Regions from separate parts of the Paenibacillus sp. PDC88 genome, predicted to be linked through region 2. Evidence: predicted binding sites of a transcription regulator. Region 2 holds the regulator's gene; each other region holds the start of a gene.
What was found. Region 2 encodes LexA, which represses DNA repair genes until DNA is damaged. Its sites were predicted from a motif close to CGAACATATGTTCG; they were not measured.

Region 1 (7,950 bases), 320 kb from region 2:
GTAAAAATTTAGAAGATGAAATGATATAAACCAAGCCCGAGAATTATAGAGTCCAATAAGGGCAGTTATGCTCATATTGGGCTCTATAGCTATGTGGTTTAATCTACACGACAGGAGAAATTATGTCAGTTCCCAAAGAAAGAATGGATGTCCTGCTGGTAGAGCAGGGATATTACGAAAGCCGCGAGAAGGCCAAGGCAGCAATTATGGCAGGTCTGGTCTATGCCAATGAAGAACGCATTGAGAAACCAGGAATGAAAATTCCCCGTGAGGCTGTCATTCGAGTGAAAGGCGCAGTACATCCTTATGTGGGGCGCGGAGGACTTAAGCTGGAAAAAGCAATTCGTCAATTCCATATTGAGATGAAAGGGCGAACGATGCTTGATATTGGTTCTTCAACAGGCGGGTTTACAGATTGTGCACTGCAGCATGGTGCATCACATGTGTATGCGATCGATGTAGGTTACAATCAATTGGATTGGTCGCTTCGCAACCATCCACAGGTCACGGTTATGGAAAGAACCAATTTTAGGTATGTGACACCTGAGCATTTGACAGGTCCTGTACCGGATACCGCGAGCATTGATGTATCCTTCATCTCTTTAAAGATTATACTTCCACCTCTTATTCAGCTGCTTAAGCAGCCGGCTGATATTGTAGCCTTGATCAAGCCGCAGTTTGAGGCGGGAAGAGAAAAAGTTCCGAAGACAGGGGTTGTCAAAGATCCCAAGGTCCATGCAGAGGTTCTGCGTTCTATTCTCGAATACGGAAGTGAGCTTGGCCTGGCATTGTCTGATTTGACATTCTCGCCGATTACAGGTGGAGAAGGAAATATTGAGTTTTTGGCCCATTGGCGTCTTGGTGGAGAAGATGTGGAATCTGCGGGACCTGATATTGATCATCTGATTGAGGCCGTGGTTAACGAAGCGAGCCATACCTTTCATTGAAACTCATCTTTTTTAGATGGGTTTCTTTTGCTGGATTCATAAAACCAGCGCATTTCCTAAATTCACAAGAGGATATTTTTTCTGGTTAACGAATATCTCCTTGTGAGAGGTGAGATGGATGGAAGGCCAATATGATAAATTTGTTATCGCTTTTCTCGGGATCATTATTGTATTCTGGGTGTTGTATGGCATTCGCAGATGGCTACAGGAGCCGGTTCCTGAACAGCTGCCAGAGCTTGTACTCAATGAAGAAATTCAAGAGCATCCCGCACTCGAAATTTTGGAAAGAGAAGGTTATGAGGTCATTGGGGGAAGACTTAAAGTCCCGCTGACCTTCCAGGTAGATAAACAGACTCTGTACAGTCGGCTGTTCATTGATTACGTGGCAGAGAAAGAAGATGAGGTGTTCATTGTGAAGACCTCGAGAAGCCGGATGCCGCAGGAATGGACAGGCTCTGGACTTAGAGACCGCCTGCTGCCCTATTTGCTGCTGTACCCGAACTGTAACGGTTTACTGTATGTAGATACGGACGATAATAACTTGAAGCTAATCACGCTTATAGATGAAGATGATTATATTTGGGAGCATGAAGACGAATATTAATTTATAGCATAATTGGATGGAGGCAAGTATGAAGGGACAACGACACATCAAAATCAGAGAAATAATTAGTCAAAATGACATTGAGACTCAGGATGACCTTGTCGAGGCATTACGGCAGGCAGGTTATCAGGTAACTCAGGCAACTGTATCTCGTGATATTAAGGAATTGCTGCTCATAAAAATTCCGACCGACGATGGAAGGTATAAATATTCACTCCCTACGGACCAGAGATATAACCCAGGACAAAAATTGAAACGGGCCCTGGTTGATAATTTTCTCAGCGTCGATTATACAACAAATCTGGTGGTCATGAAGTTTTTGCCAGGCACGGCCAATTCGGTGGCCGCACTTCTTGACAGCATTGAGTGGCCGGAAATTATGGGTACGATCAGCGGTGATGATACCATCCTGGTAATATGCAGAAATGAAGAGAACAGCAAAACGGTTATCAATCAAATCATGAGTTACATTTCTTAATCAAAATTTCAAAAAAACAGACGAACGTATGTTTCTTTTTGGTGAGAAATAGTGTAAAGTATACATCGAAGATGAAAATAGCAACAGGTGTTCCCTTCCCTGTAGAAGGGCTGCCACAGTTATCATTGGAGGTGTTGGAACATGCTTTCCACATTATCAATCCGAAATTTAGCCGTTATTGAAGCAGTTGATGTACATTTTCATTCAGGATTTCACGTGTTGACCGGGGAGACGGGCGCAGGTAAATCAATTATTATAGATGCTTTGGGACTGATTGCAGGAGGACGAGGCTCCGCAGATTTAATCCGCTATGGCTGTGACAAGGCCGAGATGGAGGCCTTATTTGAGCTTTCTGCTCATCACCCCGTATGGAACACGCTTACCGAGCTCGGAATACAGGCGGAGCCGGATGAACATCTGGTTATTCGCCGTGAGCTTACAGTTTCCGGTAAGAGCGTATCCCGGATCAATGGTCAGCTCGTGAATCTGACAATGCTTCGCGAAATCGGAGAACAATTAATTAATATCCATGGACAGCATGAGCACCAGAGTTTACTTAGAGCAGAGAAGCATTTAGGTCTGCTCGATACATACGGAGAAACGATCATTCGACCCATCAAGATAAAGTATAGTGAGCAATACAGAGCTTTTGTCAAAGTAGAGAAGGAGCTTAGACAGCTTCAGGAATCCAGTCAAAAAGCATATCAAATGCTTGATATGTATCGATTTCAGCTGGAAGAAATTGCAGCTGCGAGCCTTGTTCCCGGTGAAGATGAATCCCTCGCCGAAGAAAGGGTCAAACTATCTCATAGCGAAAAGATGATGGATTCGGTATCAGGTGCGTATGAGCTGCTTCATGGTTCACAGGGACTCGAAGCCGTGAGCTACGCGATCTCGAAGCTCGAAGATATTAATGAATATGATCACAAAGGTATTCATCCCATACTGGAACAGCTTCAATCTGCATTTTATCAACTGGAGGATGCGGCATTTCAGCTGCGGAGCTACCGGGATGGGATCGAATTTAATCCTGTTCGGTTATCGGAGGTCGAAGAGCGCCTTAATATGATTACCGGATTGAAGCGTAAATATGGTGAAAGTGTAGAATCCATACTTCAGTATTATGTTCAGATTGAACGGGAAACCGATCATTTGGAAAATAAAGATGAACGCTTAGAGAAACTGCTTGCAGAGCGTAATCAATTATTAGAGGGATTATTGGAAACTGCAGAAGAGATGAGTGAGGCACGCAAAATTTGTGCTGAAGAGCTGTCCAATCAGGTGGAGCGTGAGCTCAAGGATCTGCAAATGGAGCGAACTACAATGCGTGCCCAGATTTCCATTATGGAAGATCCCAAGGGTGTGGAATGGAAAGGGAAGCGCATTCGAATAACCAAGCATGGAATAGACAATGTAGAGTTTCTCATTTCAGCTAATCCTGGAGAGCCCCTAAGACCATTAGGCAAAATTGCATCCGGAGGTGAAATGTCGCGTATTATGCTGGCTCTAAAAAGCATATTTGCACGCCACGATCAAATACCGGTTCTCATATTTGATGAAGTTGATACAGGTGTCAGCGGCAGGGCAGCTCAGTCGATTGCTGAGAAATTGTTTATTTTGTCCTCAACATGCCAAGTGTTCTCAATAACACATTTACCTCAAGTTGCATGTATGGCAGATCATCAATATCTCATTGAGAAGAATGTCCACGATGAACGGACAATGACGCAGGTCGAGTCCTTATCAGAACAGGGCAGAGTGACAGAGCTTGCCCGTATGCTGGGCGGTGTTGAAATTACAGAAAAGACATTGCATCATGCTCAAGAAATGCTGAAACTTGCTGAAGCCAAAAAAGGGGCATAACTGCTGTTCGGAACAATGATTGACAGTAATAAAAGGACCTGGCCAAGGTTATGTTATAGTTACGCAATTGGCGACCACCTTTCGTCAAGCGAACGAAGCAAAGGGAGCGTGACAGCCACTTGAAGCCTAGCCTTGGAAAGAAACTAATCGGTCTTATTGTTGTCTTCTCTATCTGTCTTATTGGACAGACCCTATTGCCCGTATTTAGTTACGCATCTTTGCCGGATGAGCTTCATCTGTTTGCCGGACGCGAAACGGATCTTAAAGTAGCAGCTCCAGTCGATGCAAGTGTGTCTGAACATCCTGAAGTTCTGCAAGTCAATCTCAGTAAGAATGGCGGCGGTCTTAAGGATGAATCCAAGTCCCACTCTGTTCATCTGTATCCGCAGCGTGAAGGTGCGACCAAGCTTACTTGGAAGCTATTTGGCAAAATTCCGTTCAAAACAACGGATGTCACGGTCGTTCCTGATCTCAAGGTTGTGCCAGGCGGCCAAACTATTGGTGTCAAAGTAAAATCAGCAGGGATATTAGTGGTGGGTCATCATTTGGTTCATTCCGCTAATAAGACACCGATATCTCCTGGCGAAACCGCGGGTATTAAGCTCGGTGATTTGATTACCCATATGAATGGAAAATCGTTAACTGGGGTCAATGGAGTGGCAGATGCAGTTCTTGAAGCTGGGAAGTCTAAGAAGCCTATTGAGATTACGCTAACTCGTCAAGGAAAAGTGATGAAGACCAAGCTTACACCAGCATTTGACGAAGAAGATCAGGCATGGCGGCTTGGACTCTACATTAGAGATTCAGCAGCTGGTGTAGGGACTTTAACCTTCTATGCTCCCGATCAAGGTGTATATGGAGCATTAGGTCACGTAATTACGGACATGAACACACAAACTCCGATTGTTGTGGGTAGTGGAGAGATTGTCCAATCCAATGTTACCTCGATATCCAAGAGTGAATCTGGAGATCCTGGAGAGAAGAGAGCTCATTTCTATAAAGAGAGCAAGATTCTCGGTAACATTGAGCGCAATACTCATTTCGGTATTTTTGGCAAAATGTCAGATAATCCAGAGCACAGCCTATATGGTAAACCGATTCCTGTTGCCTTTGCTCATGAAGTGAAAGAAGGTCCAGCAGAAATTCTTACTGTTGTCGACGGGCAGAAGGTTGAACGCTTTACAGTCGATATCGTTCATGTATCAGATCAGTCGCAGCCTGCAACCAAAGGGATGGTTATTCGAATTACAGATAAACGTCTCATTAACAAAACAGGTGGAATTGTTCAAGGCATGAGTGGAAGCCCGATTGTGCAGAATGGGAAATTGATTGGCGCGGTTACTCACGTGTTCGTGAACGACCCAACGTCAGGATATGGGTGTTTTATTGAATGGATGCTGCAGGATGCTGGTGTGGTCATTCCTCAGAAAAAACAAACAACGAATCTTAAGGCTAGTTAGAGCCTTAAGATTTTTTTGTCGAAATAATAAGAACTTCATCATAAATTGAAATAAAATACAATATTATAAATCAACGCATATAAAAAATAAAGAAAAATAATTTTCGACAGAAGGATTTTCCTCCCCTATGTCGAAAATCTAAAGAGGTAAGGGAATGACAAATCAATAATTGTCTAAGGGAGGAAATACACTTGCAAAAAATCGAAGTATTATTGGCTGACGATAACAGAGAGTTCACGAATCTGCTGGCTGAATATATATCGGAGCAAGAGGATATGGAGGTAACGGGAATCGCTTATAATGGCGAGGAAGTTCTTCAGCTGCTTAGTGACGGAAGAACCGTTCCTGACGTTTTGATACTTGATATTATTATGCCGCATTTGGATGGCCTTGGTGTTCTGGAGCGTTTGCGCGAGATGGATTTGTCACCGCAGCCTAAAGTGATTATGTTAACTGCATTTGGTCAGGAGAACATAACGCAAAGAGCTGTTCAATTAGGAGCTTCGTATTACATTTTGAAACCATTTGATATGGAAGTGTTGGCAAATCGTGTTCGTCAGCTCATTGGTACTCAAACCATTACAAGCAGCAGCTCACAAGTAATCTCCTCCTCCAACAAGTCAAATGTCGTTCCAATCGGAAAAACAAAAAATCTGGATGCAAGCATTACATCGATTATTCATGAGATTGGTGTGCCTGCTCACATCAAAGGCTATCAGTATTTGCGTGAAGCGATTACGATGGTTTACAACAACATCGAGATCTTGGGCGCAATTACCAAAACATTGTATCCTGCGATCGCTGAGAAATTCAAAACAACACCATCCCGAGTCGAGCGAGCTATACGTCATGCGATTGAAGTCGCTTGGACAAGAGGGAATATTGATTCCATAAGTCATTTATTTGGTTACACCATCAACATCAGCAAATCCAAGCCAACGAACAGCGAATTCATTGCGATGGTGGCGGATAAGCTGAGAATCGAACATAAAGTGTCTTGAAAGGATAAAGATAGATAAATAAGTAGTGCATATGATCTGTTATGGTTTTCCTTGTCCTGAGATAGACGTAAATGAATAAATATACATGCGCTTGCCGAAATTGGAGGTAGGCGCTTTTTCTAGGGAAAAGACACAGGGGAGCGAGGGTACGCTGATGATGTATATGATGATTAGCGTTGCGGTCGTTATTATAATCATTACTGTCCTGAGATGGAAGAAGAGGCAGCGAGCCAAGTTAAGGAGCAATGTCATTTACTTGAAGAATGTTCGGAAACAGCGTACATTACAAAAGTGCTCCAAATGTAATAAAAAAGGTGAGCTTCGATTTTACTCAGACCCAAGTGGAAATGTTACCGGTATGTGTAAAGAGTGTAAGGGGAATTCAAACACTCAAAAAATGCTTCCGCTATGACAATTAACCACATAAGGAGCGTTATGGTATTATTGGTGGTTATTACATTACATTTTGCTTTGCTTTCGTTTTACAATTGTAGTACATTAGCAGAGAATAAGGAGGATTCTAATGTACTCAAGTAGACAAGACGATACGTTATACATCATGACATACACACTAAGCAGCGGAATTAAGGGGACCGTTCCTTTGTCTAGCAAGCAAATTCAGGATTGGCTCCAATGCTATAAAAGCGATACGAAATTCATTGCTGAGATTGGTAAAGAGTTCTTTGGATTGAATCCAACACTCGTATCGGATTTTAAAGTTCATAATCAATTTTCAGATTATCAGAATGTGATCATGCCGGTACAACAGGACAATATGGATCGTTTATCTACCGCATATCGCGCGAACGAAATTCTGATGAAAATTGATTGCAAATGCGGAACCGCTTATGTAACGGAATCTCCTTATAAGCGAACGAAGTGGTACTGCACTAAATGTAAGGAAATTGTATTCCTCGATATGAAGAAGGGCATGGTGGAAACGTCACGAGGAGATGCATATTACATGACCAATAAATATTTCGTGACAAGAGAATAGCCATGCGAGTCCAATATGGTGATGAGGCTTGTCCGACAGCCGAAATATAAAAAGGAGTGACCGACATTTCATACGGACACTCCTTTTTATTAGGTGCTGCTTCTCATTCTAATCGAAGTTTGATGCAAAGCGAGTATTTGCCTATTTCCCCTAATGGATATCTAGCACTTTACCTTATGGGGAGGTACGAAGCATTTTCTGCATCTCGGCTCATAGGCTTCTGAATCCCCGATCATGATGACCGGTCCGAGTGTCACAGGCTCTCCATTGACAATTCTTTGAGTGAATACGGCCTCAGGACTTCCGCATACCGCACAAAAGGCAGTTAACTTTTCAATGTCATCGGAAATAGCCAGTAATCCGCCGATATAGCCGAACTCCTTTCCACGATAATCCATATTTAATCCATCGACGATGACATGCTTTCCACAGTAGGCCAGTTCCTCCACAATATCCATAATTTCACGGCTGAAAAACTGTACTTCATCAAAAGCAACCACATCAGCATCCTCGGTTTCGGTCATGATCTGTTTTATAATTTTAGGAGTCAGCTGTTTAGGAATGGCGATGGCAGGCAGCTTATAACCAATTCGGCTTACG
Region 2 (7,950 bases):
AAGCCATCAAGGGGAGTATCTTTGCCTCAGCCATGTTCGAAGCGGTCGGCTTTGAAACGAAGCCGGCATGGAATGAAGTGCGAACCGATTTGATTCAGGCGGTTTCCTTTAGTGGACCAGAGCATCTCATTGCGTTCGTACAAGGTATTCAGCGTGCCGCTGCAGTGGACAGTCATGTCGTGCCGGAGCCATGGGATATGCCGGGATATGAACATCCGGTAATTATGGCTGCGGGAACCTTTATTCAAGGAGGCAGTCTCGAGCTCTCGGCTGATGCGCCGATTCGCGAGCCTTATATTGGCTACATGCAAGGCGGACTTACTTATTCTCATGTGAAATACGGTGTGCTCATGGCGTTACAAACGATGAAAAATCGTAATTTACTGTAAGTTTACCTAACACATCATTGACACTTGGTATCATAAAAATGTACAATGATGATATCTTAGAATACTTGGAAGGTAGATGAACGAGATGGGTGACGAAATACGCAGAAACATGGCCTTATTTCCAATTGGTATTGTGATGAAGCTTACTGATTTGTCTGCACGCCAGATCCGCTACTATGAACAGCATAATTTGATCGTACCTGCACGTACCTCGGGCAATCAAAGAATGTTTTCTTTTAATGATGTTGAACGATTGCTTGAGATTAAAGCCCTCATTGAGAAGGGTGTAAACATAGCTGGAATCAAACAAGTGATGAATCCTGTCACGAAAGAGTCAGAGGAAGCAACGATCATCACAGCGGACACCGAAGTGAAGCGCAGAGAGCTGTCTGATTCACAGCTCCACCGTTTACTCAAGCAGCAGCTGGTGTCTGGCGGTAAACGCCCAGGGCAGGTATCCCTGATTCAAGGCGAGCTGTCAAGATTTTTTAATAAGAAGTGATGTTAGTTAACGAAGGGGAACGGGTATAAGGATAACAGGATAAGAAGGCTTAAGCGATCGTAATCGCTTTCTTGACATCTTATCCTTTGCCTGTGACAATGAATGGGACCCATCATTTCTTGCAGCTCTGTAGTGGCGTTATCTGCGGTATATCATCAATCTGCAATAGCAATACTTGTTGTAGCTGATACTTTTAAGAAGAAGAGGGAGAGGATATAGTGAGTTATACAAAAGATGACATTCTCCGCATAGCGAAAGAAGAAAATGTACGTTTTATTCGTTTGCAGTTTACCGATTTGCTCGGAACAATTAAGAACGTTGAAATTCCCGTAAGCCAGCTGGAGAAAGCACTCGACAACAAGATGATGTTCGACGGCTCCTCCATTGAAGGCTACGTTCGTATTGAAGAATCAGATATGTACTTGTACCCGGATCTGGACACATGGGTTATTTTCCCGTGGGTAACAGAGAATCGTGTTGCGCGTCTTATTTGTGATGTGTATATGCCGGACGGAACTCCGTTTGCGGGGGACCCACGCGGTATTCTGAAGCGTGTGCTGACAGAAGCAGAGCAAATGGGCTACACTTCGATGAATGTAGGTCCAGAACCTGAATTCTTCCTGTTCCGTACGGATGCTAATGGTAATCCAACGGAAGAGCTGAATGACCAAGGTGGTTATTTTGACCTTGCTCCTACCGATCTTGGAGAGAACTGCCGTCGTGAAATCGTGCTGACACTTGAGGAAATGGGCTTTGAAATTGAAGCTTCACACCATGAGGTTGCTCCTGGGCAGCATGAGATTGACTTTAAATACGCCGATGCCATTAAGGCTGCTGACCAAATCCAAACCTTTAAGCTGGTTGTCAAAACGATTGCTCGTCAGCATGGTCTGCATGCGACATTTATGCCTAAGCCGCTGTTCGGTATGAATGGTTCGGGTATGCACTGTCACCAATCTCTATTCAAAGACAATGTGAATACATTCTATGATGAATCCGATACTTTGGGACTCAGCAAGACAGCTCGCCACTATATGGCTGGTATTCTCAAGCATGCACGTGCTATGGCGGCAATTACGAATCCGACAGTGAACTCTTACAAACGTTTGGTTCCTGGTTATGAAGCACCTTGCTATGTAGCATGGTCTGCAAGTAACCGTAGTCCGATGATCCGTATTCCGGCTTCCCGCGGGCTGAGTACTCGTGTTGAAGTACGTAATCCAGACCCTGCTGCGAACCCTTATCTGGCACTGGCTGTTATGCTCAAAGCCGGATTGGATGGAATTAACCGTGAGCTGAGTCTACCTGCTCCAATCGACCGCAACATTTACATCATGTCTGAAGAAGAGCGTATTGAAGAAGGTATTCCTTCACTCCCAGCCGATCTGAAGGAAGCATTGCATGAGCTGATCCGCAGCGAAGTTATCACTGAGGCGCTTGGAGACCATGCCTTGGCTCACTTCTATGAACTGAAAGAAATCGAGTGGGACATGTATAGAACACAAGTACATCAATGGGAACGCGATCAATATTTGACGCTTTACTAAAACCGGAAACCCTTGGCGCTCTAAGCGCTCAAGGGTTTTTCTTTTTTTGGTGAGAAAACAATTTAAACAATATTATGACTAGTAGGCTTCAAATTCTTGCTCGTAACGACTGAATGCAGTGCTTAATCACCCGAGTAGGCGAGTAGAGAGCATGCTGGATATTAGTATTTCAGAAACTACTTACATCTTACTACAAAATAAGCCGAGATCTTCTCAAGAAGATCTCGGCTTTGTACATACTATACTAGAAATAAAAGAATGGCAAATTAATGAAGGAAGTCACGGAACAAGCCAATAACCTTACCCAAAATGGTTACTTTCGTAAGCCGGAGAGGTTCGTATGTAGGATTCTCTGGCTGCAAGCGAATATGGTCCTTCTCTTTATAGAACGTCTTAACGGTTGCTTCATCATCTTCCGTCATCGCGACGACGATATCTCCGTTATTCGCTGTTTGCTGCTGGCGGACGATAACATAGTCACCGTTCGAAATCCCCGCCTCAATCATACTGTCCCCGACAACAGATAGCATGAATACCTTCTCCTCGCCAACATATTGCATCGGCAGTGGGAAATAATCTTCAATATTCTCTGTAGCTGTGATCGGAATACCAGCAGTGACTTTACCAACGACAGGAACACGAGCAACTGTCTGCGTAAATTGAAGAACATTATCATCACTATCATCTTGACCAAGCAATTCAATAGCCCGTGGTTTAGTAGGGTCTCTACGAATTAACCCCTTCTTCTCCAGACGATCCAGGTGTCCGTGAACGGTTGAACTGGAGGCCAGACCAACAGCTTCACCAATCTCTCTTACGGACGGCGGATATCCTTTCAATCGGACTTCATTGCGTATAAACTCCAGAATTGCTAACTGCCTGCTGGATACCTTCGACATACCGTATCAACTCCACATAATAACGTTTGGGAAAATTATAGCATAGAACCTCCGTTCGTACAAACATTAGTTCTAAAAAAATACAGAACAATTGTTCTCAAAAACTATTGCCCAAAACACATGTTCGTGTTATAGTGAGTTCTGTAAGGAATGAGAACAAACGTTTGGAGGTTGGAATAATGCTTAAATACAGCACTTATCACAGCATACATTCTAGAACAGATGAATCGACTAATAATAATTTGGGTGAGACAATACATATTATAATGAAGAAGAACAAGCACAGAATAATCCGTTTGATATTGATAGCTTCAATCCTTCTTCTGAGCTTAACGGGTTTCATGACGGTATTTGCAGACGCGGGTCAAGAGGTAGCATACGAGAAGATTGTTGTGGAGCCTGGCGATACTTTATGGGCGATCGGTACAGAGCATAAGCCGGAAGGTATGGATATAAGAGATTATGTTAATCAAATTCAGCATATTAATGGTTTATCCAGCTCTCATATACAAACAGGACAGCTGTTAAAGCTCCCATATTTTGATTGATATGCATAATTCGTTTATGATTTATTACATGCTAAGGACGCGGCTTGATCTGCGTCTTTTTTTATTCTGTATCAAATGCTGACTATACAGGTATTTACCTTGACAACCTTTTCTAATCATGTCAAAGTTAAAGAGACTATGCATTTTGGAGGGGAAGAAAGTTGGATATTGAAAGTCTAGTTGCGCGGATTAATGAGCTTGCCCGCAAGCAGAAGGAATCCGGGCTTAATGATGCAGAATTGACTGAACGGGCTGAGCTTAGAGAGATCTATTTGAACAACATCCGCAGCAACTTCCGTCAGCAGCTGGAATCCATTGAAATTGTGGACGATGTAAGCGGCGACACTTATTCAAAAGGAAAATGATTCAATAAATAGGTACATGCTTTTGTTATAGATTGAAGGAGGATACTCATGGCGAGTTCATTTGAAAGATCAGTGAAGAAAAACCAGCAGAAAATTAATAAAGATCGTAAAAAAAGAGGCCAGCCATCCATCGGATCTGGTGTTGAACAAGAGGATGTATTTAAAGGAAGAGCCTTTTTGTTCCCATTTGTACTCGTTGTCCTTTCATTTATGTTCCTGACCCTTAGCGGCTTGACTACAGGTGGAGTAGGGGCATTTGATTGGGTCGTATTTGCGCTTTATCTTGGACTTGCTCTGATGTACTTTATGCGCCGGCCGTATCTCAAAGTCGGTAAGAAGCGGATTAAGACGATTAAGCTAAGCAGAGAACGTTCCATGGGTGCAGAGGATATTAAGAAAATTGTGTTGGAAAAAGGTTCTGTCATTGTTGAGCGCAACGGTAAAGGCGGTCCTTGGGTGTTCAGCAAACTGCTTAATCTATACGATGTAGAAGCGATGGGAGCACGACTTGTGCAATACGCACAGAATCATCAAATACCTGTCGAAGATAAGAGAGTGAAGTAAGAAGCCTAACATACGATACCATACTTTCGGGGGAGAGAGAAGCATGTCTATCAAAGCAGTGCTATTCGATTTGGATGATACACTCTTATGGGATGAGCGGAGTGTAGAGGAAGCTTTTTATGAAACATGTCTAGTTGCATCGAAGCAAACAGGCGTTGATCCTCATGAACTGGAGACTTCTGTCCGCAATGAAGCAAGGAAGCTGTATGAATCGTATGAAACGTTTGCTTTTACAAAAATGATTGGCATTAACCCTTTTGAAGGATTGTGGGCTAATTTTAATGGAAGTGACAGAGCTGAATTCAAGCAGCTTGAAGAAATTGCTCCTACTTACCGTAGAGATGCTTGGACCAAGGGTCTTCTTGCTCTGGGTATTAATCAGCCGGAACTCGGAGCGGAGCTAGCCGAGCATTTCGGTAAAGAACGCCGAAACCGTCCTTACATGTATGATGAGACGTTAGAGACGCTGGCTGAACTGCAAGGTAAAGTGAAGCTTCTCTTGTTAACCAATGGTTGCCCTGCTCTTCAGCAAGAGAAGCTGGATGGGGTTCCTGATCTGGTTCCTTACTTTGATCATATCGTGATCTCAGGTACATTTGGCAAAGGAAAGCCGGATCCTTCTATTTTCAAGCATGCTTTGGAATTGCTGGATGTATCTCCGGAGGAAGCGCTGATGGTTGGCGATAAGCTCACTACAGATATTAAGGGAGCTCTTGCGTCTGGAATCAGAGCGGTTTGGATTAATCGTAATAACAAGCTGAACGAGGAAGCCTTCACTCCAGACGTAGAAATAAAGCATTTATCTGAAATAAAACAAATGATATAATCTTCCAAGTAACCGCATCTGCTGCAGAGCAGCGGCGGTTTTCTTTTTACTAGAATACAGGAAGGAAGATGAAAATATTGAAACTCTTCTTGCCATCGAACAACTTCAATCCTATCCAGCGTCAAATCTCGACGGGTTTCATTATATTAACTCTATGTCTTCTAATCTCAGGATGCTCATTTGAAGCTTCTTCGGAGCCGGCTGCTCTCATGGAACCGATTGATGTCAAGCTGAGTGCGTCGAGTCAACAGATAAGCCTGAATGAAACCGTACATATGGAGGCTGTGGTGACTCAGCAAGCAGATGTCATAGATGATGCGGACGAAGTCATGTTCGAGGTTGCTACATCGGATGGTGTTAGTATGGAGTTTGAGGCGGAGCACCAAGGGGAAGGAGTCTATGTATTTGACTATCAGTTTAAAACTGCGGGAGAATACAAGGTTACTTCTCATGTTACAGCAAGAGGCTTCCACGCTATGCCATCTGTGCAGATTGTGGTGGAAGAATAGTGTCAACTAGAAGTAGGACAAGCAAGGAAAAACTAGGACAACCTCATTGAGGTTGTCCATTTTTAATGTAAGCGGGATCAGGGTAAGGAGATAGGGTCCAACCGTTTTCTTTGATAGTTAACCGTACGGCAATGACCTCCTTGTTCTTCATTAGAGCGAATGAGTGTGGAGTGTTCTCAGGAATAACAATGACATCCCCTGCGGTTAGCTCTATATCGAAATAACCTGAATCATCATCAGCCTTCATACTTAAAATACCGTTGCCTGACAGAATGGCATGAGCTCCTTCATCTCCATGTGCATGCATTTCATCGAGCTCAGCAAGCTCCCCTTCGAGATTGGCAGTGGCATTTGACAAGGAAATGACTTCCCATTGTTGATAGCCGTGACGTCCAGCCAATTCAGAAATTTCTTCTTTATAGAGGTCCAAGACCTGCTGTTGTTCTTCGTCAGACAGCAGCTTGTGGCCCTTGAGTTCTGCAGGCAGCTTGGTTGAATCCCATTGCTCATAGAGTACATTACAGTCTTTCAAATAATTACGAACATTCTCCACTCCGCTAATTCTTTCATTCGTGTTTTTGATCAATAGTTCTGGCATGATTATTCCCTCTTTTCAAATTGGTTTAATGAATTATTTATTCTGCCTTTGCTAAGTGTTGTTCGTGGATAATATGAATTGTAACTAGGCTTGAAGCCGATAACGCTGACATGACGCTGATTTTCTGTCGATGATTTACCTTCCCAACAGGTGGTGTTTCTGCTAAACTAAGATTTAACGTTTTGCGGGAGGTATGACAGTGATCAAGAGTGACTTAAAGGATGCGTTGAATAAACGAATATTAATTCTAGATGGCGCCATGGGCACCATGATCCAGCAAGAAAACCTGACTGCCGAGGACTTTGGCGGTGAAGAGCTGGATGGCTGTAATGAAATACTTGTGCTGACTAAACCGGAATTGATTCAAAATATACACGAACGTTATCTTGAAGCTGGCGCTCATCTTATTGAAACGAACACCTTTGGAGCCACTTCTGTCGTGCTAGCAGAATACGATATACAGCATCAAGCAAGAGAAATTAATCTCGCTGCGGCAAAACTGGCTAGAGCAGCTGTGGATAAATATAATTCACCAGAATCTCCACGATATGTCGTAGGAGCTATGGGCCCAACGACAAAGACCTTGTCCGTTACAGGAGGGGTTACTTTTCAAGAGCTGATTGACAGCTATGAAGAGCAGGCTATCGCATTGATCGACGGCGGTGTCGATGTGCTTCTGCTGGAAACCTCTCAGGACACACTCAATGTCAAAGCTGGCAGCATCGGTATCCGGCAGGCGTTCGCCAAACGGAGCATCGAGCTTCCCATTATGATATCAGGGACAATTGAGCCAATGGGTACAACGCTAGCAGGTCAGAACATTGAAGCGTTTTATATTTCCTTAGAACACCTTAACCCGATATCGGTCGGGCTAAACTGTGCAACGGGTCCTGAATTTATGAGAGATCATATTCGTTCATTATCGTCCATGGCAGGAACAGCGGTCAGCTGTTATCCCAATGCTGGCTTGCCGGATGAGAATGGACAATATCATGAATCGCCTGATTCGCTGGCAACCAAGATTGCAGCTTTTGCAGAACAAGGATGGATCAATATTGCAGGGGGATGCTGTGGTACGACACCGGATCATATCAGGGCTCTTGCTGATAAGCTGGGAACGATGAAGCCACGTCCGCTAACTGGAGAACATCCTCCAGCTATTTCGGGTATAGATCCTGTGTATGTAGAACAGGATAATCGTCC
Region 3 (7,950 bases), on a different contig from region 2:
TCCAGCCCGGCGTATCAAAACTAGGGGCTAGAGGGACGACTCCAGTCAATGACAGGCATCCCCATGTAGGCCGAATACCGTATACTCCGCAATAGCTGGAAGGAACTCGAACAGATCCCGCTGTATCTGTTCCTAACGCAAAATGAACCATCTCAGCAGCAACCGACACAGCAGACCCGCTTGACGACCCTCCTGGAATACGGCCTTGTGCCTTAGGATTAACCGGAGTACCCCAATGTTCATTCTCGCCGTTCAGTCCGAACATGAGCTCGTCCGTATGTGTTGCACCTACGAGTTGAGCTCCCTCTTCCAATATTCGTAACAGGATGGGTGCATAATTCTTGGCTGGATGATGTGTACGTTGAAAGTCAGGATTTCCAGCACTGCTCACATGATTTTGAATATCATAGACGTCCTTCACTGCAAATCGAAGACCTTTCAGACTTCCCCCTATTTCATGAACCGAAATGTCTCCCATACTTTTCACGAATGCTCCCCAACGATCCATCCATTTGTACTCCTCTCTCCTTAGATTTACTTTATTTTAGAAGAGCTGCGCTGTATTCACATTGGCACCTGTGACTAAATTTGATATCCGATTTTTAGAAGCAGCGACTATTGTGAAGACAACGCAAAAAAGGACCTGCAAGCATGCAGATCCTTCTTGTTCTTATCATCAATGTTCAACTGTATGATCAATACCAATCATCTTCTATCCTCCGGCAGCACTTGACTGCTTAACTCGGGTGGTGGATACGTGATGCTTGGTATCCTTCGTTCTAATCGGTGAATATGAAACAGACGCAGCTGAAGCTGCAGGCTTCGGTAATGGTAATAGTATAACATCGGTCTTGACCGGCTTCGGCTGTAAGGTCTCCCTCTCATATTCGGGCCGCTGCTTCTTAGCTGCTGCTTGAGTAATCAGAGTTATGAACTTACTTGCAATCCATACCGCAAGCACCGTATACAGCGTTTCTTTGAGCGGCATAAAGAGTAGTGATAATAGAAGTACCATCCCGTCAAAAATAAAGAACACCGATCCGATCTTCATTCGGCTCCACTTGCTGACGAGCACTGCCAGAATGTCATCTCCGCCTGTCGCGCTTCCACTCGCAATAACGATCCCTGCTCCGACTCCGGTTAGAATACCAGATATAAGGGCCGCTGCCAGCAGACTTCCCTGGAGATCAATGACGAGAGGTGAATACCGTTCGCACCATTCATAAAATAAGGAGAAAGATAAAGCTCCCAGCATGGCTTTGAGCATATACTTTCGGCCCATGAAATACCACGCAATCAGAATGACTGGAATATCCAGCAGCAAGCTGGTAAGTGCAGGAGACCAACCGGCGACATAACTGCCAAGCAGGGCTAATCCTACAAATCCGCCTTCCGACAAATGGTTCACATAGTTGATGTGATAAAAAGCAAACGCCATCAGCATCGTCCCAAAAAGCATCATTCCGATACTTTTCAGCTCATTCAAGTTAAAAATCGATCTTACGGCCTCAGTTACTGCCGTCTTTTTTCTGTTTTCGAATGAAACAGGTTGTTCTTGAGTTGTTACAGCCGTCTTATTCCAAAACAGAAGTTTTTGCTTTGTCCTCATACAGATTCCCTCGCATTGTTTGTAGTTTGGTCAGAAACAGACCGAAACTAATGCGTAAGGAAAGCTGAGAGGAGTTCATCCTTCGAATATTCATTTGGCTTACCTCTCCCTACGCATAGTTGGTCATTTAACTAGTGACTTTTACTAATCGCGTAAGGGAAGCTACGTATACGAGGAATCGTTTCGTTTCCAAATTGTCCTTTGGGGCTTCATCCTTCGGGGACTCATGGTATCCAGATCCTTTCTGTTAGTAATCATATATTCGTGCATAGAGTCAGTTCTTTAATATATGATTAAACTCATTATAACATACCAGAAACGGTGCCTGCTTGGTAATTTATACTCACTTTATTACATGCATCATGTCCACTTCATGTAACGGCGAATAGACTATTAATAATCATAGTATCGTCTTTAGTCGCATAACTCTAGTTCTTACGTCTCTTTCTTCAGAATGTGATGCTTTTCGGTTCGTCAAATTCGGGTAAATGGTATAATATAGAAAAAGATCTTAAAAAACCATATCCCGTAAGCGAGGCGGAGCGGACTATGAAGACGATAAAGCCTAGAGCGTTCATCGGATGTTCCCTTGAAGCGAAGCCTATTGCCGCAGCTGTACATGAGAATTTAAGGTATGCTGCTGAAGTCACTCCATGGTATGCCGGCGTATTTAACCCTAGCAGCTATACGATGGAGGATTTGGAGGAGCAGGTTCGAAGCAGTGATTTCGCCATTTTTATTTTCCACCCGGATGACATCACCAGTATTCGAGGAAAAATGTACGCCACGGTACGGGACAATACCCTGTTTGAAATGGGTCTTTTTATGAGCCGATTGGGAAGAGGACGCATATTCTTTATATTACCTGAGCATGTTAACGAGCTGGATAGCAGTAAAGATATCGAAGGCATGCGAATGCCCAGTGATCTTCTTGGTCTAGGTTCCCTGACTTATGAGATTCGTTCAGATAGCAACTGGGCACCCGCTGTATCGGTAGCCTGTCACAAAATTGCAGACATGATGGAAAGATTAGGCCCTTGGTCGGATATGTATTTAACAGAGAAAGTGAATAAAGTAAAGCAGGAGGAAGAGAATAAACGCATTCAGCTGCTGAAGCTGCTTCGTTTCTTTCGTGAACTGCTGCGTTCCCGCAAAATTGATGATCAAATGCTGCATCGTATGAGTGATACACTGCGAACGGCTTTTGTATCTCGGCCTCACTTTCTCGTACGCGGTACCACGGTGCACCGGGTATCTCTATCCGGATATATTGAGCAGGTAGCCGGAAATGTCGGTGAGATCGGGAGGCGTTACCCTATGAATATCAATGATGGCAAAACGCCGGATGATCCCAGTCGAATTCTTGTCGTTGATGCGTACAAGGAGAACAAAATTAAGGTGAATCTGTACGATGATTATCTTGAGAAAGAGTATATGCTGTGCTATCCTGTAGCAAGTGGTTATGTATTTACCGTGCATCTTGTTGGACACCTTGAGGCAGGTGATGATCTATTCCAGCAAATTGACCGCGATAATCGCCAACTATTTAGTGCTATTCACGACCTGTTAGGAGGAGAGTTGGGATGAAACCAATCAGACAGAGGCTCACCAAAAAAAGAGGAGCCCCCAAGGTACGTCTGAGTGCCGCCCGCGAAACAACCGGATCTGTACCGGAAGGTGACAGCGGCAACAGTTTCAAGAAGCCCGAGGTGCCCATTGTCACGCTTGGCCCTTCCTTGAAAGGCAAGGAACGCCCGTACAAGGTCATATTAGAGAAGGACGCACTCTACGATAAACCGCAATATATGGCATAAATCCTATTAATCCAGGCAGCATCGATCATCATTGATCGATGCTGCCTTTCTCTTATCCATTGTGCATTAGCTGCATGTATTCTCCGGTGGTGCTGTAAGCTCTACCTTAATTCGGTCAGGATCTTCAAAATATACAGCGTAATGCCGCTCTCCTCCCGCATAAGGGTGAAGATGCTCGTACAAGATCGGGACTCCTCTATCCCTCATCTGACGGGTAAGCGAATCGACCTGCGCTCTTGATTCGGCGTGAAAAGCAAGATGATTAAGCCCCACTCTGCATCTGTGATACGGGACATCAAGGAATCGGTCCTCAGCCTGCACAAATACAAGATAAGCCGCTCCAAATCTCCAGCTTATTCCCTTCTCCCATTTCTGATACTGCTCATATCCCAGCTCCGTTAGAAGCCATCCCCAGAATGCAGTGCTTCTCTCCAAATCAGAGACATAGATCTCTAGATGATGAATCATCGCTTCATCAAACCCCTCTCCCCATCCGTATGTATGCAATTTCCACTTGTCAGACCGCATAAACAGATCTTATATTGAATATAATATTACAGGAACGTATGTTCTGTAAATATAATTCAAAGCATAGTATGAAACGGATTCAACTACATATCAGTAAGGAAGTGAACGGGATGTCTACATCATCCACCGCCCCGGTCCCCAGTGAAGCAGATCATTTGCTGGTCAAAAAATATATGATGCACATTCTCATGCTGGATGTGCTTGAACAGGACATTCATACCATACAGCATGTTTCTTTGCATATGCCTCAGCTGTATGTCCATCATTTAACCCGCATCCAGATGGATGTAACCCGAAATTTGACGGATATCCGGATACAGATGCGTAGAGGCGGGATCCGCATTTACGAGGAGAACAAGCTGAGGGAAGGATTTGAAATGCGCTACCTGTGCCGGGGATATCACCGGCGCCTATATTTACTGTGGACCTTCTGCAAGACCGAAGTCATGAAGGAAATGAGCGAACGGCTGGGCATTGACCTGACGGAGCTGTCTTGACGGAGCAGTCTTTCTGTTCGTATGATATTAGAAGATATATATTCCTACTGAAATAATAGGATATTAACTAAAGGGGACTTTCACATGCATGATCAAAATCATTCTGCCGTGCCGAAATCAGGCAATCGCCTCGTTGTAAACAATGTAACCGAATTGATCGGGAACACTCCGGTCGTCAGGCTGAATCGTCTACCGAAAGCCGGTCATGCTGATGTATACGTCAAGCTCGAATACTTCAATCCCAGCGGCAGTGTGAAGGATCGTGCCGCAGCCAATCTGATCAGACAGGCGGAACTCCGCGGCCTTCTTCAGCCTGGCGCAACCATTATAGAGCCTACCAGCGGAAACACAGGCATCGGTCTGGCTATGAACGCCGCAGCCAAAGGGTACAAAGCAATTCTAGTCATGCCTGATAACATGAGCAAAGAACGAATTAACATACTCAAGGCGTACGGCGCAGAGGTTGTACTTACTCCTGCTGCCGAGCGTATGCCTGGAGCGATTCAAAAAGCGCTGGAGCTTAAAGAAGCCCTACCGGGGAGCTTCATCCCGCAGCAATTTGAGAATCAAGCCAATCCGGATGCTCACCGAACGACAACAGCACTCGAAATCATGACCCAGATGGACGGGAAATTAGATGCTTTTGTAGCGACTTCGGGAACCGGCGGAACCATTACAGGAACCGGCGAAGAGCTCCGCCGTCAGATTCCAGACATTCGGATCTATGCAGTTGAACCTGCAGGATCCCCCGTATTGTCCGGCGGTGAGCCTGGCCCTCATAAACTGGTCGGGACGAGCCCCGGGTTTATTCCTTCCATCGTCAACACCCATGTGTGGGATGAGATTATTCAAGTAACGGACGAGGATGCTCTAGATATCATGCGGCGACTGGCCGCTGAGGAAGGACTTCTGCTCGGACCGTCTTCCGGCGCATCGGTGTGGGCCGGGCTGCAGATCGCCAAGCAGCTGGGAGCTGATCACAAAGTGCTCTGTATCGCACCGGATACAGGCGAACGCTACCTCAGCACAGGTTTTTTTGATAAGTAGGAAGCCTATACATCCTGTACAAAAAAGGTCAGTAAACTGCCCCTTCGTGAAGTCTGCAAGAGACTTACAAGGATCAGATCACTGACCTTTATTTATTTCAGTATCGATTCCATATTGAACTCATCATGGTATGTGGTTCAACAGCTATATCTTCTCCACCCTGAGTACTGCTCCTTGAGGAAGCACAGCCTCCACCCGTTCTCTGACCTTCGAATCGGCGACAAGCTCAGGATCAAGCACAGCGGCAATTCCCTGATCCGACGACGAACGAATCAATCGCCCGAGCCCCTGCCGCAGTCTAAGAAGCATATAAGGCATGTCCACTTCCTCATAGCTGGACTCTGCTGCCTCCCGCTTGGCCATAAATACCGGATCTTCCGGGGGATACGGAAGTGACCAGATCATGACGTTGGATAAGGAGGGTCCCGGTACGTCCAGTCCTTCCCACAAGCTCGTTGCACAGAGTACCGTTTCCTCATTGTTCTGGAAGTCTGCAATCAGGCTGCTGATCTCTCTGTCCCCTTCGAACAGCATCTTATAGGAAGCGAAATAAGGGTGCTGGGCTGCAGCCTGCTTGAATCTGCGCAGCTCTTCCATTGTAGTGAACAGAAGAAGGGCTCGTCCTTCGGAGTGTGCGAGCAGCTTGGCGGCACTCGCCAGCTTTTTGGCAAAGAGAACCTCACTTCGAAGCTCTCCCGCCTCGCAGAGCTCTTCAGGTACAATCAGTCTCATCTGATCGGCATAATTATATGGTGAATTCACGGAGAACGATAAATAATCGGTAATACCAAGACTATCAGCGACATAATCAAAAGACTGTCCTACGGATAGTGTTGCAGAGGAGAATACGATCGGCATATTCAGCCCGAATACTCGCTGCTCCAGCACTTCTTTGACCTTTTGCGGCATAACAGCCAGCGTGACGTCGCCGTCCTCGCTCTCTTCCGCCCAGCAAATATAACTGCCTGGCTGTCTGAACAGCTGGAGAGCCGTTTGAATCATCTCGAGGTGCTCCTCCACTATTCGAAGCTTATATTCATTGAGAGTGTGCAGGCCGCTTTCGAACACCAGCTCCTCGTCAATCGCCTCAAGCGTATCATTCCAGCGATTTAACTGTATGAGCAAAGCCTCATTAACGCCCACTCTTTTCCGATCTGATCCCGGAATGGTAGTACTGAGCTCTTGAACCAAGCTGAATACCACTTTACTTTGGTCAATGGCATCCTCTACCCGCTCAGCGAGCGTTTCACGTATTTCTCCATCCAGAAGCCTTGTAATCATCTCTTCAAAAGCGGTGTGCTTCAGCTTATAGCTGAGCGCATGCTGTGCAGCAGATTCCAGCAGATGGCCTTCGTCAAACACGACAGAGCTGTGCTCGGGAAGCAGTGGAAGCTGACCTTCCCTCTTTCTCCCTTCATATGTCCAAACATGCTCCATATAATAATCGTGAGAACAAATGATGAGATCAGTCGACTTACGGTAATGATCTCTCGAGAGGGTCATCCCGCAGCGATGCCTTTTGTCGCACACAAAACAATCCTGGAAAGAATCCCAGCTGATCTTGTCCCACTGCTCGTCGTTTAGATGGGGATATTCCTTCCTGTCCCCGTAAGGGGAGAAGGTCTGCAGCGTTCCAGGCGAATGGACGAAGTCCGGCAGACTGTCATATACCTCTTCAATTACACCGGCATCCTCATCCTTAAGGCGGGCGCCGTCCATCTTTTTAAGACAAATATATTGATCCGGGGATTTCCCCAGTCTTGCGTCAATGTTCAATCCCAAGTAGCGTGCAAGCTTGGCAATATCGCCTTCCGGCTTGACGAGCTGCTCAATTAACGATTCGTCCGCACAAGCAATTACAGCTGGTTTACGGGTATAACGGGCATAGTTCACCGCATACAGCAAATACACGAGCGTCTTCCCCGTACCGACACCTGCTTCTGCAAATATCGTCTTCTTGTCGGCATAGGCTCTTTCCAGCTGATACGCCATATAAATCTGTTCATCCCGCACTTCAAAACCATGCTCGGGCAACATATCATAAAATACATCCGCCACCCAATCGCCCACTTGCTTCACGAAAGGCTCGGTCGGATTATAGGAGAAAGGATATCGCTCCACGGTTACTCCCCCACATTAACATTTTTCTTATAAGGTAAATCCACGCCATGATATCTAAATACCAATTCAGGCAAACATCAATTATCTCATAAATCCAAGATGATAGCAATTTTTTTATTGCTGATTCGATGCATTAAAATGAAGCAGCTTGCTTAAGCTATGCTCAAAAAGTAACCAGGTACGCATAGTATATAGAAATGGGGCGCTATGAACGAATGAATTGGAACATCCGCCAAGAGTATCCATCCGACTATTATGCCATTACAGAACTGCATGCTCTCACCTTCTCTTACAGCTACGGAATGGGTGAGGCCGTTCTTGTCAATATACTGCG
Region 4 (7,950 bases), on a different contig from region 2:
CCTTCTTTTTTGCATTCCATCCCATGATGCACTGAACGGTGAAGATGAAAGCCCCGCCTTGTTATGAGGAGCTTTTATTCCATGCGCCACTCGTCTTCCATAAGTCTGATCTTCTCGATCTTCATTGCTCTGCCGGTGGACTCCTCGATCTCAACGACTACCGCGTGGAAGTGCCACTTCCCTTCATCGACATTGAACCGAACCGGCAAGCCCGTAAGGAATTTCTGCAGTACAGCATCCCGCTTCATGCCGAGTATGCCGTCTCTTGGTCCTACCATGCCAACGTCTGTAATCACAGCCGTTCCTTCTGGCAGGATACGCTCATCATTGCTTTGGACGTGTGTGTGCGTCCCTACAACCATGGAGGCTCTTCCGTCAAGATACCAGCCCATCGCAATCTTCTCCGAAGTGGCTTCTGCATGGAAGTCGACTAGAATGCACTTATGCTTCTTCTTGAGCTCATCCACCAACTCATCTGCTTTGCGGAAGGGACAATCCAGCGGCGGCAAAAAGGTACGGCCTTGAAGATTAACAATTGCTAGCTCTTTACCGTTAGCCTTGATTACGGCATGACCGTTGCCTGGAGTCGTGTTATCCGGAAAATTGGCCGGCCGAATCAAACGCGGCTCATCCTCAATGAACTCGAAAATATCCCGATTATCCCATGTGTGATTCCCCATGGTAATGCCGTGAATTCCCCAATCGAAAAATTGTCTGGCGATCGCTTGAGTGATACCGCGGCCAGACGCTGCATTCTCACCGTTGGCAATAATGATGTGAGGATTGTATTTCGATTTGAGATAAGGTAAATTTTCTTTCACTGCTGTACGACCAACGCTGCCTACAATGTCACCTATGAATAAAACTTTAATGTGCGTTGCCTCCTTATTAACCCAATTAATAAATCAAGAATCATCTATGAATGAGAAAAGTGGCCGTTATCCGGCCACTTTCTTACGTTCATTCTTATTCAAGGATTATGCATAATCCTTATTTAGCATATTCCACTGCACGCGTCTCTCTAAGGACCGTAACCTTGATGTGTCCAGGGTAATCCAGCTCATTCTCGATCATTTTGGAAATATCTCGAGCTAAGCGGAATGACTCTGCATCATCAATCTTGTCCGGCTGAACCATAACACGAATCTCGCGTCCTGCTTGAATGGCATATGATTTCTCAACACCTTCAAACGATTCTGAGATCGCTTCGAGCTTCTCCAGACGCTTGATGTAGGTTTCGAGCGTTTCACGACGTGCACCTGGTCTTGCTGCTGACAGAGCGTCCGCTGCACCCACCAGCATCGCAATCACTGAAGTTGCTTCCGCATCTCCATGGTGAGAGGCAATACTGTTGATTACAACCGGATGTTCTTTGTATTTCTTCGCCAGCTCCACACCAATTTCCACGTGTGAGCCTTCCACCTCGTGATCCAGTGCTTTACCGATATCATGAAGGAGCCCGGCACGTTTGGCAAGCACGATGTCTTCGCCAAGCTCTCCAGCCATAAGCCCTGTTAAATATGCGACTTCCATCGAATGCTTCAGTACGTTCTGTCCATAGCTTGTACGGAATTTCAAACGGCCCAAAATCTTGATCAAATCCGGATGAAGACCGTGTACTCCCACTTCGAAAGTAGCTTGTTCTCCATACTCACGAATGCGTTCATCCACCTCTTTGCGAGACTTCTCAACCATCTCTTCAATTCGAGCTGGATGAATACGTCCATCAGCCACCAATTTCTCCAAGGCGGTACGGGCAATCTCACGGCGAATCGGATCAAATCCAGACAATATAACCGCTTCCGGTGTATCATCGATAATGAGGTCAATCCCAGTAAGGGTTTCAAGAGCACGAATGTTACGGCCTTCACGACCGATAATACGGCCCTTCATTTCTTCATTAGGCAGTGTTACAACAGATACGGTTGTTTCCGCAACATGGTCTGCTGCACAACGCTGAATCGCCAAGGTAATAATTTCACGAGATTTCTTGTCAGCTTCTTCCTTCGCCTGCTGTTCAATCTCTTTAATCATCTGAGCTGTTTCCAGTCGAACCTCTTGCTCTACGTTAGACAAGATGATGCTTCTCGCATCCTCCATCGTCAGATTAGAAATTCGCTCAAGCTCAGTGACCTGACTCTTGTAGATCATTTCAATTTGCTGCTGTGTTTCATCAATACGTTTCTCTTTGTTGGCCACTTGTTCTTCTTTGCGTTCCAAGGACTCCAATTTTTTATCCAGCGACTCTTCCTTTTGCAACAATCGTCTTTCTTGTCGTTGAACTTCATTTCGACGCTCACGAATGTCTTTTTCAGCTTCGGTACGTACACGATGGACTTCGTCCTTTGCTTCTAGTACCGTTTCTTTCTTCAGCGCCTCTGCATCCTTTCTCGCATTCTCTACGATTTGGACAGCAGCTTCTTCAGCGCTAGAAATTTTAGCCTCAGCTAAAGATTTGCGAATAAAATATCCGGCAAGGAACCCAATAACCCCAGTAGCTAAAGCGGCAACAACGAGAATCAAGATGTCTACACCCATTATGTTCACCTCCTCGTTGATTCCTCCAAGGGATTTATCCTTGGGATATTTGCAATTGTTGTGTTCAAATCTTACACATTTTACAAAAATGGAAACGGTCGCAATCACCGTCTTCTTGTTGTACACGCAAAGCATGTACATATTACCATCGACAAAAGCGATGGTCTTACATCAATAAATGAGTGCACCATACGAAGGTCGAACAAAGGATTTTTTTGGAAGGAAAAAATACTTATTCGCATATGGTACTCATGTACATTTTAGTATTCGTGTTAAGAAATTGTCAAGAGAATGCGCTTTTTATGGTATGGGCCTATTTAGTCGATCATATCCTCTTCATCCACTTCCCCTGCATACTCATCCGCATACTGTGATTGAAGCTGTCCGATGACCTTCCTTGTGACCTCTCCAGAATATCCACGGCGCATTAAGAAGGGGTAGGTTTTACGTTTCTTCTCAAGCAGATCTCCTTTAACCTGATCCCACTTCTTGCGTCCAGCAGTCATCGCGCTGTCCCATTCTTCCTCTAGACTGACTTCGCCAAGAGCAACCTGAATATGTTCTTTGGCTATCCCTTTTTGCCGGAGCTCCTGCCCTACCCACAGTTTCCCCTTTCGGTGGTTGGAAATACGCTGTCTAGCCCATTCTTTTGCATAGAATGAATCATCAATCAGCCTCTCTTGCTCCAGCCTTGATAATACATCTTCAATTATTGAATCCACATATTCCTTTTGCTTCAGCTTCTGTGCCATCTCATGCCTTGTCCGCGGCTTCCGTTCCAGGAATTTTAGACTTTGTACATAAGCTCGCTGTTTCTCATCAGCGATAACAATTTCTTCAAGCTCCGTTTTGTGAAATGAATTTCCCTTGATCATTCGGTACTTGATCATTACGTCTTCCAATACAGACAGCTCATATGAACCAAATGATATCATATACCTCGCTTCACGCCCTCGCAGCTTCTCCACTCGGGTGATCTCTAGTGATTCATTAGGAAAATGGGAGACACCCTGCTCTATGTCCTGGATCATATCCTGCTCGTAATTGTCGTTCATCCTGTGTCTCTCACTTCCCTCATAACTAAATTTGTGGTGCATTCGTATAACTAGACAAAAAACCGCAGATCAAAGTGAGCTGCGGTTTACAGAAAATCAAAAGAATACTATTATTCTATTTCGAACAATTCCTGTTCTTCTTCAGCTTCCTTCGCTTTCTCAGCATCAGACTGAGCTGGAACAGTCGTTGTCAAGTTGCTTGCTTCACGCACTTTCAGCTCAATAGTTTGTGTAAGCTCAGGATTCTCCTTCAAGAACTGCTTCGAATTCTCACGGCCTTGGCCTAAACGATCACCGTTATAGGAATACCACGCACCACTCTTATCCACGATGTTGTATTCTGTGGCGATATCGAGCAGACTTCCTTCTCTGGAAATTCCTTCACCATACATAATATCAACTTCTGCTTGCTTAAATGGAGGAGCAACCTTATTCTTCACGACCTTAATCCGAGTCCGGTTCCCGACAACATCGTTCCCCATCTTGATGCTCTCTACACGGCGTACGTCAAGACGTACAGTGGAGTAGAATTTAAGAGCACGACCACCAGGAGTGGTCTCTGGGTTACCAAACATGATGCCGACTTTCTCGCGAAGCTGGTTAATGAAGATCGCAATCGTCTTCGATTTGCTGATCGCACCAGACAGCTTACGAAGAGCTTGAGACATCAGACGTGCTTGCAGACCCACGTGGGAATCTCCCATATCGCCTTCAATCTCTGCCTTCGGCACGAGTGCAGCTACAGAGTCGATAATAACGATATCAACCGCGCCACTGCGTACGAGCGCCTCTGCAATCTCTAGACCTTGCTCACCTGTGTCCGGCTGGGACAACAGCAATTCATCAATGTTAACGCCTAACTTTCTAGCGTATTGCGGATCAAGTGCATGCTCTGCATCGATAAATGCAGCTTGTCCACCTTGCTTCTGTACTTCAGCAATAGCATGAAGCGCAACGGTTGTTTTACCAGAAGATTCAGGTCCATATATTTCAATAATCCGGCCTCTAGGGAAACCGCCGGTTCCTAGTGCAATATCCAAAGCAATTGATCCACTGGGTACAATTTCGACTTGCATGTGAGTTGATTCACCCAGTTTCATAATTGAACCTTTACCAAATTGCTTCTCTATTTGACGGAGCGCCATATCCAGCGCAGCACGACGATCTGACAATAAACTCACATCCTTCTTTGTTTATAAGTATATGATACTCTCTTTATGGTCGTTTGCCAAGCATTTTTTGAGAACATACATTCGTTTTTTTTGGAGGAGCGGGCGCCCACCTGTCTCACTCTCACTTTCATATTTGGAAACAATAAAATAAAAAAGGAAGAACCAGCGCAAAACGAGTTCGCTTCGGTTCTTCCGATACATACAGTATACTGCTTCCCACGCTGGTCGTCAAACGGGTATGACCCAGGCCACAATAGCGTCAGTCCAGCTTCTCGTTCTCAACAAGCTTGCGCCACAAACGGTATAGCAGCGTTTTGGCAGAACGAATTCGAATCGTTTCCCGGTTGCCGCTCAAGTTAAGCTCGTGAATCTCTGTTTCTCCCCCGCGCTCCGCTATGCCGATATATACAAGGCCGACTTTCTTGCGCTCTGAATAACCAGGACCAGCTACTCCCGTAACCGCCAAGCCATAATCAGCATCCGTTATCATCCGAACTTGTTCTGCAAGCACTTTGGCCACTTCAGGACTAACCGCGCCAGGAGCATCCTCCCCTTCTAAGTATGCATGGGGAACGTTCAACAGCTTCTCCTTCATTTCATTTGTATAGCACACGATCCCGCCACGAAGCATGGTCCCGCTCCCCGGTATGGATGTCAGAAGCTCCATGAGCAGACCTCCTGTACAGCTCTCTGCAGCCCCCAACGTCAGTTCACGGTCAGCCATCATCTCTACAATGACATGCTCAATAGGAATATCATGGCTTGCATACAAATGCTCCGGCAACCGCTGTTGAATCTGCACTTCAAGCTCATTCAACTTGACCATCGCTTCACTTTCGCTTCCGGCTTTGGTAGAGATACGAACCGTCACTTCACCTTCTCCAGCATACGGAGCAATCGTCGGATCGGTCTGTGCCGAAATAAGATCCTTCAGCTTATCCTCCAGCATAGATTCACCGATCCCCGCAAACTTCAGCATTTTAGAGTAGATCGGCATCTCGCCAGTAAGCGCATGCTGCTGAAGCCATGGCACAGCATGATTTGTAAACATGGGTTTCAACTCTTTGGGAGGTCCGGGCAAAATAATATAATAATGATCATCTTGAAAAATCGCATTTCCGAGAGCAAGCCCTGTCTCATTCGTAAGCGGGGTTGCCCCTTCTATTAATGTCGCTTGACGCTTGTTGTTCTCGGTCATCAGCGTTCCGCGGCTCGTAAACATTTGCTCAATCTTATCCAGAGACCGCTGTTCGATATGAAGCTCTCTGCCCAGCAGCTCAGCTACAACATCCTTTGTAATATCATCCTGAGTCGGACCAATCCCACCCGAGAAAATAATGATATCGGCTCGACTTTGTGCCGTCTCGATCGACTGCTTCATCCGCAGCGCATTATCACCTACGACGGTTTGAAAATAAACATCAATACCGATCGCGGCAAGCTCTTTTGATAAAAACTGTGCATTCGTATTTACAATTTGTCCAAGCAACAGCTCCGTGCCTACTGCAATAATTTCTGCTTTCATGACGATGCCCCCATTTCCACTGTGTTGAATAGCTTCTATATTAGAAGCTGTTTCTCGGATACATAATTATAACTTTGAATAAAACTTTCAAAAAAAGCAATAGGATCACCTATTGCTTTTGTCAGAGAGCCCCTATTTTACGCTTTGGTTTGGGTCAGAAGATGCTTGTTCTTCACGAAATAATCAATGCCTGAGTATATCGTAATCAAGGTTGCCAGCCATATTAATATGGTATCCATCGGTATTCCGATAAAGGCAAACGGGAAATTGTTCAGCAGCAGCAGCGAAATTGCCACGATCTGAACAATCGTTTTGATCTTTCCCCAGGCACTCGCAGCAACGACAGAGCCGTCAAGCAGTGCAATCTGCCGAAGACCTGTAACCGCAAACTCTCTACTCACAATAACAACGGCAATCCACGAAGGAATGCTACCCATTTCAACCAGAGATACGAGCACAGCAGTAATAAGGAGCTTGTCTGCGAGTGGATCTAGAAGCTTGCCCAGGTTAGTAACTAGATTATGCTTTCGGGCTATATATCCATCAATACCATCCGTGCTTGCCGCAATAATGAATATTATTGCTCCAATAAGCTGGTTGTACGGCAATGTATAGTCCCCAATCTGAATCGGCGAAGGATACATATCAAAATCAACAAGCAAGAACACCATCATGACCGGAATCATAAAAATTCTTGCCAGTGTAATCCGGTTAGGTAAATTCAAAAAAAAGCGCCTCCCCTTTACATCGTACTATTAGGAACAAGCATCAGGCTGCTCCAAGTCTTTTCTGCCTGAGATATGTAATAGTAATAACAAACATACATGTCTGTATAGAAGTCCCCACCGAGTATATTATACCCCAATTTACATGTCAAAAAAGACATACGTTAAGAGGAACGCAATGAACAGCATCATTTGCATCATTTACATAGGCGATAGTGTAAGAACAGCAGTTTACTTCATATTCGTAAATTGCAGATCCAGTGGAAGATCACTTGAGCGCAGCAATTGAATAATCGCTTGAAGATCATTTTTACTCTTTCCGGTTACACGGATTTGATCTCCTTGAATCTGGCTCTTCACCTTCAGTTTGGAATCCCGAATCAGAATATTAATCTTCTTCGCATTGTCCTGATCAATTCCCTGTTTGAAGCCAAGACGCTGCCTTACAGTTCCCATAGAAGCAGGTTCAATCTTGCCGTAATCCAAATTTTTGAGAGGGAGACCTCTCTTCACCATCTTGGATTGCAGTACGTCAATTACTGCATTCAGCTTGTATTCATCATCCGAAACAATGATGAGTGCGTCCTTCTCAATCTTCAGGCTGCTCTTGCTTCCCTTAAAATCATACCGACTCCCTATTTCCTTCTCTGCTTGTGTAACTGCGTTCGTTAATTCTGCCAAATCGAGTTTGGATACAATATCAAATGAACTTTCTGAACTCATGTTAACAACACTTCCCTTCGATGTAATTTGACCTTGTGTACCATTATATTAAAACCATACATGTGAAGTCTAATCATGGCGTTTAAGGTATGTCCTACACGATAACTCGTAAAAACATGTACAGCGAATGCGCTGTACATGTTCGATGAAACCTATTTTATTGACCGTCTTCAGAGCCCGATTCACTACCGCTGTTCGTACCCTCTTGTGCA

Region 1: recN (DNA repair protein RecN) is a predicted target of LexA. The motif match lies at 2,051-2,064, and genes of this name have one in related genera.
Region 3: BLW49_RS15750 (YhjD family protein) is a predicted target of LexA. The motif match lies at 3,983-3,996, and genes of this name have one in related genera.
Region 4: recA (recombinase RecA) is a predicted target of LexA. The motif match lies at 4,836-4,849, and genes of this name have one in related genera.

What each region holds. Positions count from the first base shown of each region.
Region 1 is NZ_FNNT01000002.1:49,455-57,404, forward strand. Features, by position in the region: gene BLW49_RS06565 (TlyA family RNA methyltransferase) at 123-947, shown strand; gene BLW49_RS06570 (hypothetical protein) at 1,066-1,551, shown strand; gene ahrC (transcriptional regulator AhrC/ArgR) at 1,580-2,029, shown strand; gene recN (DNA repair protein RecN) at 2,171-3,892, shown strand; gene spoIVB (SpoIVB peptidase) at 4,012-5,352, shown strand; gene spo0A (sporulation transcription factor Spo0A) at 5,544-6,353, shown strand; gene BLW49_RS06600 (hypothetical protein) at 6,877-7,350, shown strand; gene BLW49_RS06605 (thymidine kinase) at 7,512-7,950, opposite strand, start outside.
Region 2 is NZ_FNNT01000002.1:368,377-376,326, forward strand. Features, by position in the region: gene BLW49_RS08300 (methionine gamma-lyase family protein) at 1-389, shown strand, start outside; gene BLW49_RS08305 (MerR family transcriptional regulator) at 475-891, shown strand; gene glnA (type I glutamate--ammonia ligase) at 1,110-2,438, shown strand; gene lexA (transcriptional repressor LexA) at 2,705-3,337, opposite strand; gene BLW49_RS08320 (LysM peptidoglycan-binding domain-containing protein) at 3,517-3,885, shown strand; gene BLW49_RS08325 (DUF896 domain-containing protein) at 4,047-4,250, shown strand; gene BLW49_RS08330 (hypothetical protein) at 4,299-4,814, shown strand; gene BLW49_RS08335 (HAD family hydrolase) at 4,858-5,640, shown strand; gene BLW49_RS08340 (FixH family protein) at 5,709-6,149, shown strand; gene BLW49_RS08345 (acireductone dioxygenase) at 6,193-6,747, opposite strand; gene metH (methionine synthase) at 7,007-7,950, shown strand, end outside.
Region 3 is NZ_FNNT01000004.1:512,543-520,492, reverse strand. Features, by position in the region: gene BLW49_RS15775 (amidase) at 1-508, opposite strand, end outside; gene BLW49_RS15770 (YitT family protein) at 713-1,609, opposite strand; gene BLW49_RS15765 (nucleotide-binding protein) at 2,159-3,196, shown strand; gene BLW49_RS15760 (hypothetical protein) at 3,193-3,423, shown strand; gene BLW49_RS15755 (VOC family protein) at 3,490-3,891, opposite strand; gene BLW49_RS15750 (YhjD family protein) at 4,062-4,448, shown strand; gene cysK (cysteine synthase A) at 4,533-5,495, shown strand; gene BLW49_RS15740 (ATP-dependent DNA helicase) at 5,640-7,616, opposite strand; gene BLW49_RS15735 (GNAT family N-acetyltransferase) at 7,832-7,950, shown strand, end outside.
Region 4 is NZ_FNNT01000001.1:447,705-455,654, forward strand. Features, by position in the region: gene BLW49_RS01915 (TIGR00282 family metallophosphoesterase) at 75-872, opposite strand; gene rny (ribonuclease Y) at 991-2,538, opposite strand; gene BLW49_RS01925 (regulatory protein RecX) at 2,856-3,593, opposite strand; gene recA (recombinase RecA) at 3,704-4,765, opposite strand; gene BLW49_RS01935 (competence/damage-inducible protein A) at 5,025-6,290, opposite strand; gene pgsA (CDP-diacylglycerol--glycerol-3-phosphate 3-phosphatidyltransferase) at 6,428-7,015, opposite strand; gene BLW49_RS01945 (YajQ family cyclic di-GMP-binding protein) at 7,247-7,738, opposite strand; gene BLW49_RS01950 (helix-turn-helix domain-containing protein) at 7,896-7,950, opposite strand, start outside.